Regions from separate parts of the Enterococcus bulliens genome, predicted to be linked through region 2. Evidence: predicted binding sites of a transcription regulator. Region 2 holds the regulator's gene; the other holds the start of a gene.
The links. The regulator LexA, encoded in region 2, represses DNA repair genes until DNA is damaged. The targets are predictions, from matches to a motif close to CNAACANNTGTTNG.
Positions count from the first base shown of each region.

Region 1: uvrB (excinuclease ABC subunit UvrB) is a predicted target of LexA. The motif match lies at 3,223-3,236, and genes of this name have one in related genera.

Region 1 covers NZ_JBSMXK010000007.1:97-5,306, forward strand. Annotated here, with positions in the region: gene ACWOEC_RS04970 (amino acid ABC transporter ATP-binding protein) at 137-874, opposite strand; gene ACWOEC_RS04975 (amino acid ABC transporter substrate-binding protein/permease) at 876-3,038, opposite strand; gene uvrB (excinuclease ABC subunit UvrB) at 3,287-5,210, shown strand, end outside.
Region 2 covers NZ_JBSMXK010000006.1:92,449-97,658, forward strand. Annotated here, with positions in the region: gene tkt (transketolase) at 1-1,168, opposite strand, end outside; gene ACWOEC_RS04850 (DUF896 family protein) at 1,289-1,531, opposite strand; gene lexA (transcriptional repressor LexA) at 1,678-2,301, shown strand; gene ACWOEC_RS04860 (hypothetical protein) at 2,479-2,688, shown strand; gene ACWOEC_RS04865 (adenine phosphoribosyltransferase) at 2,838-3,350, opposite strand; gene recJ (single-stranded-DNA-specific exonuclease RecJ) at 3,360-5,210, opposite strand, start outside.

The sequences.
Region 1 (5,210 bases), on a different contig from region 2:
TCAATTCATCAGTCCATTAAATTATAGAGCCGAAATTATCGGGCGTGATTCGGCTTATTTTCGTAGGCGGTGCTTCTAAAATACCATGTTTTCGATAGTGAAAGAGGTGTGACAATGTCCTGTCACACCTCTTTTTTCAGATATTTAAAACTTTGTTTAAAAAGTCTTTGGTACGTGGATTGGTTGGATGATTAAAAATTTGATCTGGTGTGCCATCTTCTAAAAAGTTTCCACCATCGATAAACATAACACGGTTGGCGACTTCTTTAGCAAATCCCATTTCGTGGGTAACGATCACCATCGTCATCCCTTGTTTGGCTAGTTTTTTCATAACGTTCAACACATCGCCAACCATTTCAGGATCTAGCGCGGATGTCGGCTCATCAAAGAGCATGATATCAGGATTCATTGCCAATGCGCGAGCAATGGCGACCCGTTGTTTTTGCCCACCAGATAGGTTATCCGGATAAGCGTCTTTTTTATCGGCTAATCCAACTGTTTCAAGTAGTTTAACAGCTTTTTTTTCTGCTTCGGCTTTACTTAATTTTTTAAGGTCTGTTGGTGCGAGAATGATGTTTTCCATAATCGATAGATGTGGGAAAAGGTTGAAGTGTTGAAACACCATCCCGATATGTTGACGGACCATATTGATATCTGTGTTTTTATCCATTAGATGGGCGCCATCGACGATGATGTCTCCGCTAGAAGGCTCTTCTAGGCGGTTTAGACAACGTAAAAAGGTCGATTTACCTGAACCGGAAGGGCCGATAATGCAGACGACTTCGCCTTCTTTGATCGAGACATTGATATCGTTTAAAACAGTATTGTCTCCGTATTGTTTGACTAAATGTTCTACTAATATTTTTTCTGCCATCTTAATTCACCTTCTTTTCTAAAACTTTCGCTAAACGAGTTAATGCTGTGATCACGATCAAGTAGATCATTGCGATAATAAAGTAGACAGACGTACTTTGGAGTGTGCTTGCTACAATGATTTTTCCAGTTTGTAACAACTCGACCACACCGATAGCGGAAATGATAGTTGTATCTTTTAAGGTAATGACGAATTGGTTAACAAACGAAGGCACCATGATGCGTACCGCTTGCGGTAAAATGATTTTTTGCATCGTTCGGTTGTAAGATAATCCTAGACTACGTGATGCTTCCATCTGTCCTTTTGGTACAGCGTTGATTCCACCACGAACGATTTCAGCGATATAAGCACTGGCGTTTAGCGTCAAGGTAATGACCCCGGCAACAAAGTCTGGAATGGTAATGCCTATCGCTCCTGATAAACCAAAGAAGATAAAGAATGCCAATACCATCATTGGAATACCGCGAATAATATCCACGTAGATTGACGCGACGATGCGTAGTGCTTTGATTGGTGCGACACTCATCAAGCCAAAGATGACGCCGACTAAAATCGCGAGCGCAAAGGAAATCAAGGCAAGAAGCATTGTTTTGCCTAAACCGGCAAGCAATTGTTTATAGTTGTTTTTTAAGATTCTCCATAAAGAAGAGTTATCTTTAGTCGATTCTTGTTTGACTGGTTCGCCATCTGCGATATACGTTGCGATAATCTTGTCATATTCACCTGATTGTTTCATTTGTGCTAAAGCTTCGTTGAACATTTCAAGTAATTCTTGGTTTTGTCCTTTTTTCACAGCGAAGGCATATTCACCGCCACTTTCACGTGCAATCGGTGTAGCAAGTTCTTGACCTTGAGAGATGGCATAGCCGATTACTGGATAGTCGTCCATGATGGCGTCGACTGCGCCGACTTTGACTGCTTCGTATAATTGATCTGCTGCATCATAACTTTTGATCGTGTAGCCATATTTATCTTTATTGGCTTCTAAAAAGTCCGCACTTTCGGTCCCGACTTTTACCCCGACCTTTTTGCCTTTTAAGTCTTCATAAGAGTTGATGTTTTTATTGCCTTTTTTGACTGCGATTTGGATACCGCTTTGGAAATAAGGAGTGGAAAAGTCGAATTCTTTTTTTCGTTCGTCTGTCACAGTCATACCGGCGATCATGCCGTCAGCTTGTTGCCCTTGTAAGGCTTGAACTGCTGCTGAGAAGCCGATGAAGTTAAAGTCGATCGTGAAACCTTGTAATTCTGCCGCTTTTTTCATCAAATCGACATCGATTCCCACATATTCATTGTCTTCGTTTTTGAATTCAAATGGGGCAAAAGCAGAGTCGCTTGCAATAATGTATTTCTCTTTTAGCGGTGTGATTTTTTTCATTTCTGTTTGTGATGTTATCGTTTCGCTATTTGTTTTGATATACGTTTGAACGATTTCGTCATATTGGCCTGATTCTTTTAATTTTTTAAGACCGGCGTTGAATTTTTGGATCAGTTCGGCATTTTCGCCTTTTTTGACTGCAAAACCGTAAGCATTTCCTTTTTCAGCTGTCCCAATGAGTTGCAAAGGTTCTCCCTTGTTGATGGCGTACCCTAAAACAGGATAATCATCGAAAATTGCTTGCACCGTTCCATTTTTGATGGCACCGTATACGCCAGTAGCATCGTCATAAGTTTTGATCGTATAGCCATATTTATCCTTGTTTGCTTCTAAAAATGTTGCACTTTCAGTTCCAACTTTAGCACCGACAACTTTTCCTTTTAAGTCTTTATAGGATTTGATTGAGTTATCGCCAGTTTTGACAGCCATTTGGATGCCGCTATCAAAATAAGGATCAGAAAAGTCAAAACTTTTTTTCCGCTCATCTGTAATACTCATTCCTGCGATCATACCATCTAGTTGTCCAGATTGGACTCCTTGGATCGATGAATCAAATCCCAGTGGACGCAAATTGATGGCGAATCCTTGATCTTTGGCGATCGCATTTAACAAATCAATATCGATCCCTACATAATTTTGATTGTCATCTTGAAATTCAAACGGAGCAAATGTGATGTCAGTTCCGATTTGATAAGTCGTTTCTTCTGCTTTTACGCTACGTGCCGTAAACAACCCTAACGTCGCCACGATGGAAAGTAGTGATAAATAAAAAAGCTTTCGTTTCATGTAATGATTTCCTCCATTTCTTCTCATAAAAACTTAGTCGATTCTATTTGAATTGACGATTAGCAAGAGTATAACAAGAAAAAAGAAAAAAATAAACTGAATGCTTACATGAAATGTAAGGAAAACTTACATAAAAAGTTTAAGAAATAAGCTTCCATCCTTATGAAACAAGTCACAAGAATAGCGAAAATATGTTCGCTATGATAAAATATAAGAACGAAAACGAACAATTGAAATGAGGATTGAGGATGATTGAACGAAACAATTCGATTCCTTTTGATCTAGTTTCTGCGTATCAACCGGCCGGTGATCAACCGGAGGCCATCCGCCAACTAGTCGAAGGAGTTCAAAAGAAAGAAAAAGCACAAATACTACTAGGAGCAACGGGAACGGGGAAAACCTACACGATCTCAAATGTGATCCAACAGGTCAATAAACCGACTTTGATCATTGCGCACAATAAAACATTAGCTGGTCAATTATATGGCGAGTTTAAAGAATTTTTCCCCAATAACGCAGTAGAATATTTTGTGAGTTATTATGATTATTATCAGCCAGAAGCTTACGTTCCTTCAAGCGACACATATATCGAAAAGGACTCAAGTGTCAATGATGAAATCGATAAATTACGTCATTCGGCAACGAGTTCGCTTTTAGAGCGCAATGACGTGGTAGTGGTGGCTTCAGTTTCTTGTATTTTTGGTTTAGGTTCTCCTATGGAATATCAAAAGCAAGTTGTCTCGATTCGCGAAGGAATGGAGATTTCACGCGAAGAAGTGTTACGTCGTCTGATTGATATCCAATTTGAACGCAATGATATTGATTTTCAGCGGGGACGATTTCGCGTGAGAGGTGATGTCATCGAAGTCTTTCCAGCTTCACGCGATGAACGTGCGTTGCGGATTGAATTTTTTGGCGATGAAGTCGATCGAATTCGTGAAGTCGATGCCTTGACAGGTGAAGTCCACAACGATATAGAGCATGTCTCGATTTTTCCGGCAACTCACTTTTTGACCGATGAGAATCATATGGAAAGCGCGATTGCGTCCATTCAAGCCGAACTTGAATGGCGTTTAAAGATTTTACGAGAAAATGAACAGTTACTAGAAGCACAACGTTTAGAGCAACGCACTAATTATGATATCGAGATGCTACGTGAAATGGGGTATACTTCAGGAATCGAGAATTATTCGCGACATATGGATGGACGTAAAGAAGGAGAACCACCTTATACGTTGATTGATTTTTTCCCTGAAGATTTTTTGATGGTGATCGATGAATCACACGTTACGATGCCGCAAATTAGAGGCATGTACAATGGAGACCGCGCGCGTAAGCAAATGTTAGTAGACTATGGATTTCGTTTGCCATCAGCTTTAGATAATCGTCCTTTACGATTGGAAGAATTTGAAGCGCATGTCAATCAAATCATCTATGTTTCTGCCACTCCAGGACCATATGAATACGAGCAAACAGATCACGTCGTACAACAGATCATCCGACCAACTGGACTCTTGGATCCAATCATCGATGTGCGTCCTATCATGGGGCAAATCGATGATCTAGTAGGAGAAATCAACGAGCGTGCAGAAAAAGACGAGCGTGTCTTCATTACGACGTTGACGAAAAAAATGGCAGAAGATTTGACAGATTATTTCAAAGAACTTGGTATCAAAGTGAAGTACTTGCATAGTGATATCAAAACACTTGAGCGAACTGAAATCATTCGTGACTTACGCTTAGGCGTATTTGATGTATTGATTGGAATCAACTTACTACGAGAAGGGATCGATGTGCCAGAAGTTTCTCTAGTTGCGATCTTAGATGCCGATAAAGAAGGATTCTTACGTAGCGAACGCTCATTGATTCAAACGATTGGGCGCGCGGCACGAAATTCCAATGGGAAAGTGATCATGTATGCAGATAAAATGACCGATTCCATGAATAAAGCGATCGAAGAAACGGCTAGAAGACGTTCGATCCAAGAGGCGTATAATGAAAAACATGGAATCACACCGATTACCATCAAAAAAGAGATCCGTGATCTGATCCGCATCTCTAAGGTCGCAGAAACTGCAGAAGCTTATGACGTGCAGTCGATTACCGAACTCTCAAAAGAGGAAAAAGAACAATTACTATTGAAGTTAGAAAAAGAAATGCGCGATGCGGCTA
Region 2 (5,210 bases):
CAACCATTGTATTGTTTGAACTTGATAGATCGGCTGATCCACCCCAGAAACTTGGGACAGCTTTTGAGATCGCTTGGATCATTTCTTTACTTGACACACGACTTGCTTGGCTTGTTCCTTCTTCATAAACGGGCATCTCTTGATCCCAATTTTCAGGTAACTCACCCGCAAAGGCCGCTTTAAATTGTGCCGCTAATTCTGGATGTGCTGTTTCATAGTCAGCAAATAAGACATTCCATGCCGCTTCGGCTTTCGCACCACGATCATTGATCGCTTCTTTAAAGCGTGCTTTCGCTTCTTCAGGTACAGTAAACTCTGGATAATCCCAGCCGTATGCTTTTTTCGCTGCTTGAACGCCTTCAAGACCTAAAGGTGCACCGTGAACGCCTGATGTTCCTTGTTTTGGCGCACCAAAGCCGATGATAGTTTTGATTTCGATCAACGTTGGTCTGTCCGTTTCAGCTTTGGCTTCTTCGATCGCACGACTGATTGCTTCTAAATCATTGCCTTCTTTAACTAAGATATGTTGCCAACCGTACGCTTCAAAGCGTTGACCTACATTTTCAGTAAACGATTTATTCGTCGGTCCATCTAATGAAATATCATTTGAATCGTACAATACGATCAATTTATCTAGTTTCAAATGACCGGCCATAGAAGCCGCTTCTTGAGAGACGCCTTCCATCAAATCACCATCTCCACATAATGCATACGTATAGTGATCGATTACGTTGTAGTTTGGTTTGTTGTACGTTGCAGCTAAATGCGCTTCTGCCATCGCCATACCGACTGCCATTGCGATACCTTGACCTAAAGGTCCAGTCGTCGCTTCGACACCATCTGTATGGTTGACTTCAGGATGTCCTGGTGTTTTGCTTTCCCATTGGCGGAAATTTTGTAAATCTTCAGTCGTCACGTTGTAACCTGCAGTGTGGAGTAAGCTATATAACAAAGCCGAGCCATGTCCAGCTGATAACACAAAACGGTCACGGTCGACCCAATTGCGAGAAGTCGCTGGATTGATTTTCAAATGTTTTGTCCACAAAGCGTACGCCATTGGCGCAGCTCCCATTGGTAACCCTGGATGTCCTGAATTGGCTTTTTGTACTGCATCGATACTTAATGTACGTAAAGTATCGACACCTAGTTGATCAATTTTATCAAACAACATGTAACGCCTCCGTTTTTTTAGTTTTTTTTACTATTAATCTCCTCTCTATTATAAAAGAAAAAAACAAGGAACGCAATCATTGTTAAACAAAGATTACATTCCTTATCTTAAAATCAATTAATTGCGATCATGAAGCCCTTTTTGACGTTGGATTTCTTTTAATTTTTCAGGTGTTACATCGTTGCCTTCTGGATCCACCACTTTCATTCCCTCGATGTGATGGCGCATCCCCCCACGAAAGGCTTCTAAATATTCTTCTCGTAGTAATTTTTGTTCGGCTAATTCGCCTTCACTTAAACCACTTTCTTTTTTCTTACGTGCCAATTCGTTGATTCGTGCCATTTTTTTATCTGATAACATCTTGATGACCTCCTAAGCTATTTTCTTCATAGTAATAGATTCGCTTTAAAAATACAACTATCAGATCGGTAATATACGAACGTTTGTTTGAATTCAAGTAAAACATATGCTAAAATTATAGTAGAATTCGAAAGAAGGTGTAAACGTTGGCTAGACGTACAGAAAGTCGTCAATTAGAAGTATTAAAATTTATACATACAAAAGTAAGTGAAAAAGGCTATCCGCCAACCGTCCGCGAAATTGGAGCAGCTGTTCAACTGTCTTCTACTTCCACTGTCCACGGACACTTAGCACGTTTAGAAAAAAAAGGGTATATTCAACGCGACCCTACTAAACCTCGTGCTATTGAATTAACGGCTAAAGGATTGGAAGCATTAGATATTGCGCCTTCTCAAATCCCGTTACTTGGTGTTGTGACTGCTGGAGAACCCATTTTAGCAGTAGAAGAAGCTTCTGACTTCTTCCCCATCCCACCAGACTTTTCACACGAACAAGGTCAATTGTTCATGCTCACGATTCGTGGCGAAAGTATGATCAATGCTGGAATACTTGATGGCGATCAAGTAATCGTCAGAAAACAAGATATTGCACAAAACGGGGATATCGTGATCGCGATGACGGATGAAAACGAAGCAACATGTAAAACTTTTTATAAAGAAGAAAAACAGATTCGCTTGCAACCAGAAAATGATTTTCTTGCGCCTATTTTATTAGACAGTGTCCGTATTTTAGGAAGAGTGGTCGGGTTATACCGTCATTTTGAAAACTAAGATAGGTGAAACACCTCATAAAAGAGGTGTTTTTTTCTTTGTTTTTTAGTAGAAAATATCGTTTTTGCAATAATAGTTTTTTTACTTTTCTATCGTATTTCGCTTTACAATTCGAACAAATGTTTGTATACTAATAAAGCAAACGTTTGTTCGTATAATTAATAGGAGTGAAGAAAAATGGAAGCCATTCGTCGTTATGGATTTATTTTAATTGTGTTGTTAGTCGGTATGTTACTTGGTCACGCAGGTTCGTTGATTTCGTTTTTAATTTTCTGTCCGTTAGGTATTATGTGGTTAGTTGCGTGGGATGATAAGCGTTACCGTTTAAACTATCATAAGAAAAATACTCATTTTCCACCCTATACTAAATTGAATCGTAATAAATAAAGATCCTAGCTGTAACTTAAAAAATAAGCCGAATCATTGCCCAAGATAGTTTCCACTATTACAGGCAATGATTCGGCTTATTTTTTTCTAACGATATTTATTCGATGTTCAAAAGGGCATGACAGACTTCTGTCACACCCTTTATTTGTTTAATATTCCATTAAAGTGATCATATCATAGCCTTCGATTTTGTCGCGACCATGTAGATCTTTTAATTCGATTAAAAAGGCACATCCAACGACGATTCCACCTAATTGTTCAATCAATTCGATTGTTGCTTTGATCGTCCCACCAGTTGCAAGTAGATCATCACAAATCAACACACGTTGACCTGGTTTGATTGCATCTGCATGGAGTGTTAACGTATCACTACCGTATTCTAGATCATAAGAAACAGAAATTGTTTTACGTGGTAATTTCCCTGGTTTACGAACAGGTGCAAACCCTACACCAAGTTCATATGCTACAGGACAGCCTACGATAAAGCCACGTGCTTCAGGTCCTACGACCATATCGATTTGTTTTTCTGCTGCATATTTTACGATTTCATGCGTGGCCGCACGATACGCATCACCATCAGCCATTAAAGGCGAGATATCACGAAAGACAATTCCTTCTGAGGGATAGTTTTCGATACTTGCAATATAATTTTTTAAATCCATTTTTTCCTCCTATGAAAAAAACCATTGTTTTAAATTTTCTAAGTTTGTTAATTGTAAAAAGGATTGACTGTCCATTTTCAATTGGCGCTCTTGATACAAGACGCTTTCATTGAGTGCACGATGTGGCGCATCCGAAACATAACTTAAAACACCATCGTCTATTGTAACAAATTTCAGCTCAAAAAACACTTGAATCATAAAAATTAATAGTTTCGGTGGTAAATTTAAGTATTTCGCAATGTCTTGCAATCGATAACGTACGTCGATCGCTTGGCCTTGTTTGATCAATGCAAACAAACGCGCGTACTGCTCTCTTGTTCCCACTCCATCTAAATAAGCATCATCTTCAGTTTCAAACACCAAATAGTAGTGTTGTGCTAAGTTTTCTTGATAGATAAGATGCAACCACTCTAAAGATAGTGGACAATCGATAAACACCATATTGTTTACTACCGGTGTTGTTTCCACCCACTCTTTGACCATTTGTTCACTGGTCAATTCTACAACATGAGATAATGTCTTTTTAAACGCAGATGTACTCGTCGTAAACGAAAGATAAGTTGCCTCTTCCATTTTTGGCAACAAACGCTTTTTCGTACGATAATCATAAAATTGCACGCCTGTTGTTGCATAGTCTTCTACTTGGAGTTGAACTTTTTTACGACCATTCCATTCATTGATCGTCAGTTTCCCAACAAAAGATAGATTATCTGCTTGGAGTGAATCTAGTGCATCTCCCATTTGAAACGCAATCATATCTAATTCGTGTCCCTCTTGGAGCATAACGCCCTTCAGATGATTTTTTTTTGCTCCGATTGCAGCCAAATGCTCTAATTTCACCTGTTCAAATTTAAACAATGGCAATGCATTGTCCATTCCAAATGGTGCCAAACGATCGATTGCGTCAACTAAAGTAAGATCTACTTGTGATAGAGTCAATGATGCAGCAATCGTTAGCGGAACTCCTTTGATATCTTGCATTTGCTCAGCAAGGTAGGTATCCATTTGTTGAACAAGTGTGTCGATATACGCTTCATCTAATGTGATCCCAATCGCTGAATGGTGTCCACCAAATGAAATGTAGTTTTCTTTCCATTGCGATAATAAGCGAAATAGATCGATTTGTGGAATGCTACGACCTGAGCCCTTAACTGCTCCGGACGCTAAGCGAGTAAGTACAATAGTTGGTTTGGCAGTTTCTTGCATAATTCGACCGGCTACGATTCCCAATACACCCTCATGCCACTGATCACCAATTAAGACATTGACTTGACGTGTGTGATCTAGCTGTTGCATCGCTTCGATCATGACTTCTTCCACGAGTCCTTTTCGCTTCGTATTCCAATCATCCAATTCTTGAGATAAGCGCGTCGCTTCTTCTAAATCAAACGTCGACAATAACGTCACTGCCTCATTTGCATCTGCTAAACGGCCCAAGGCATTTAAACGCGGCGCAAGTGAGAACCCAATCGTTTCGCCTGAAATCGCTGCAGCGTCCACTTGACTGACTTTCAATAATTCTAGTAAACCAAGTCGTTGCGTGTGTTTCAATGCATTGATTCCTTGAGAGACGAGTACTCGATTCTCACCAGTCAACGACACCATATCTGCTACTGTTCCAATCGCTACCAAATCGAGCGCTTCATAGACCACCTCTTCTAATAATGCACAGACTAATTTAAACGCTACTCCTACTCCAGCTAATTCTTTAAATGGATACGCTCCTTGTGGATGTTTAGGATGGATGATCGCATACGCTTCTGGTAATTGTTCTGGTAACTCATGATGATCGGTTACGATAACATCTACATCTTGGCTTTTAGCATAAGCAATCGCCTCATGTCCAGATACTCCATTATC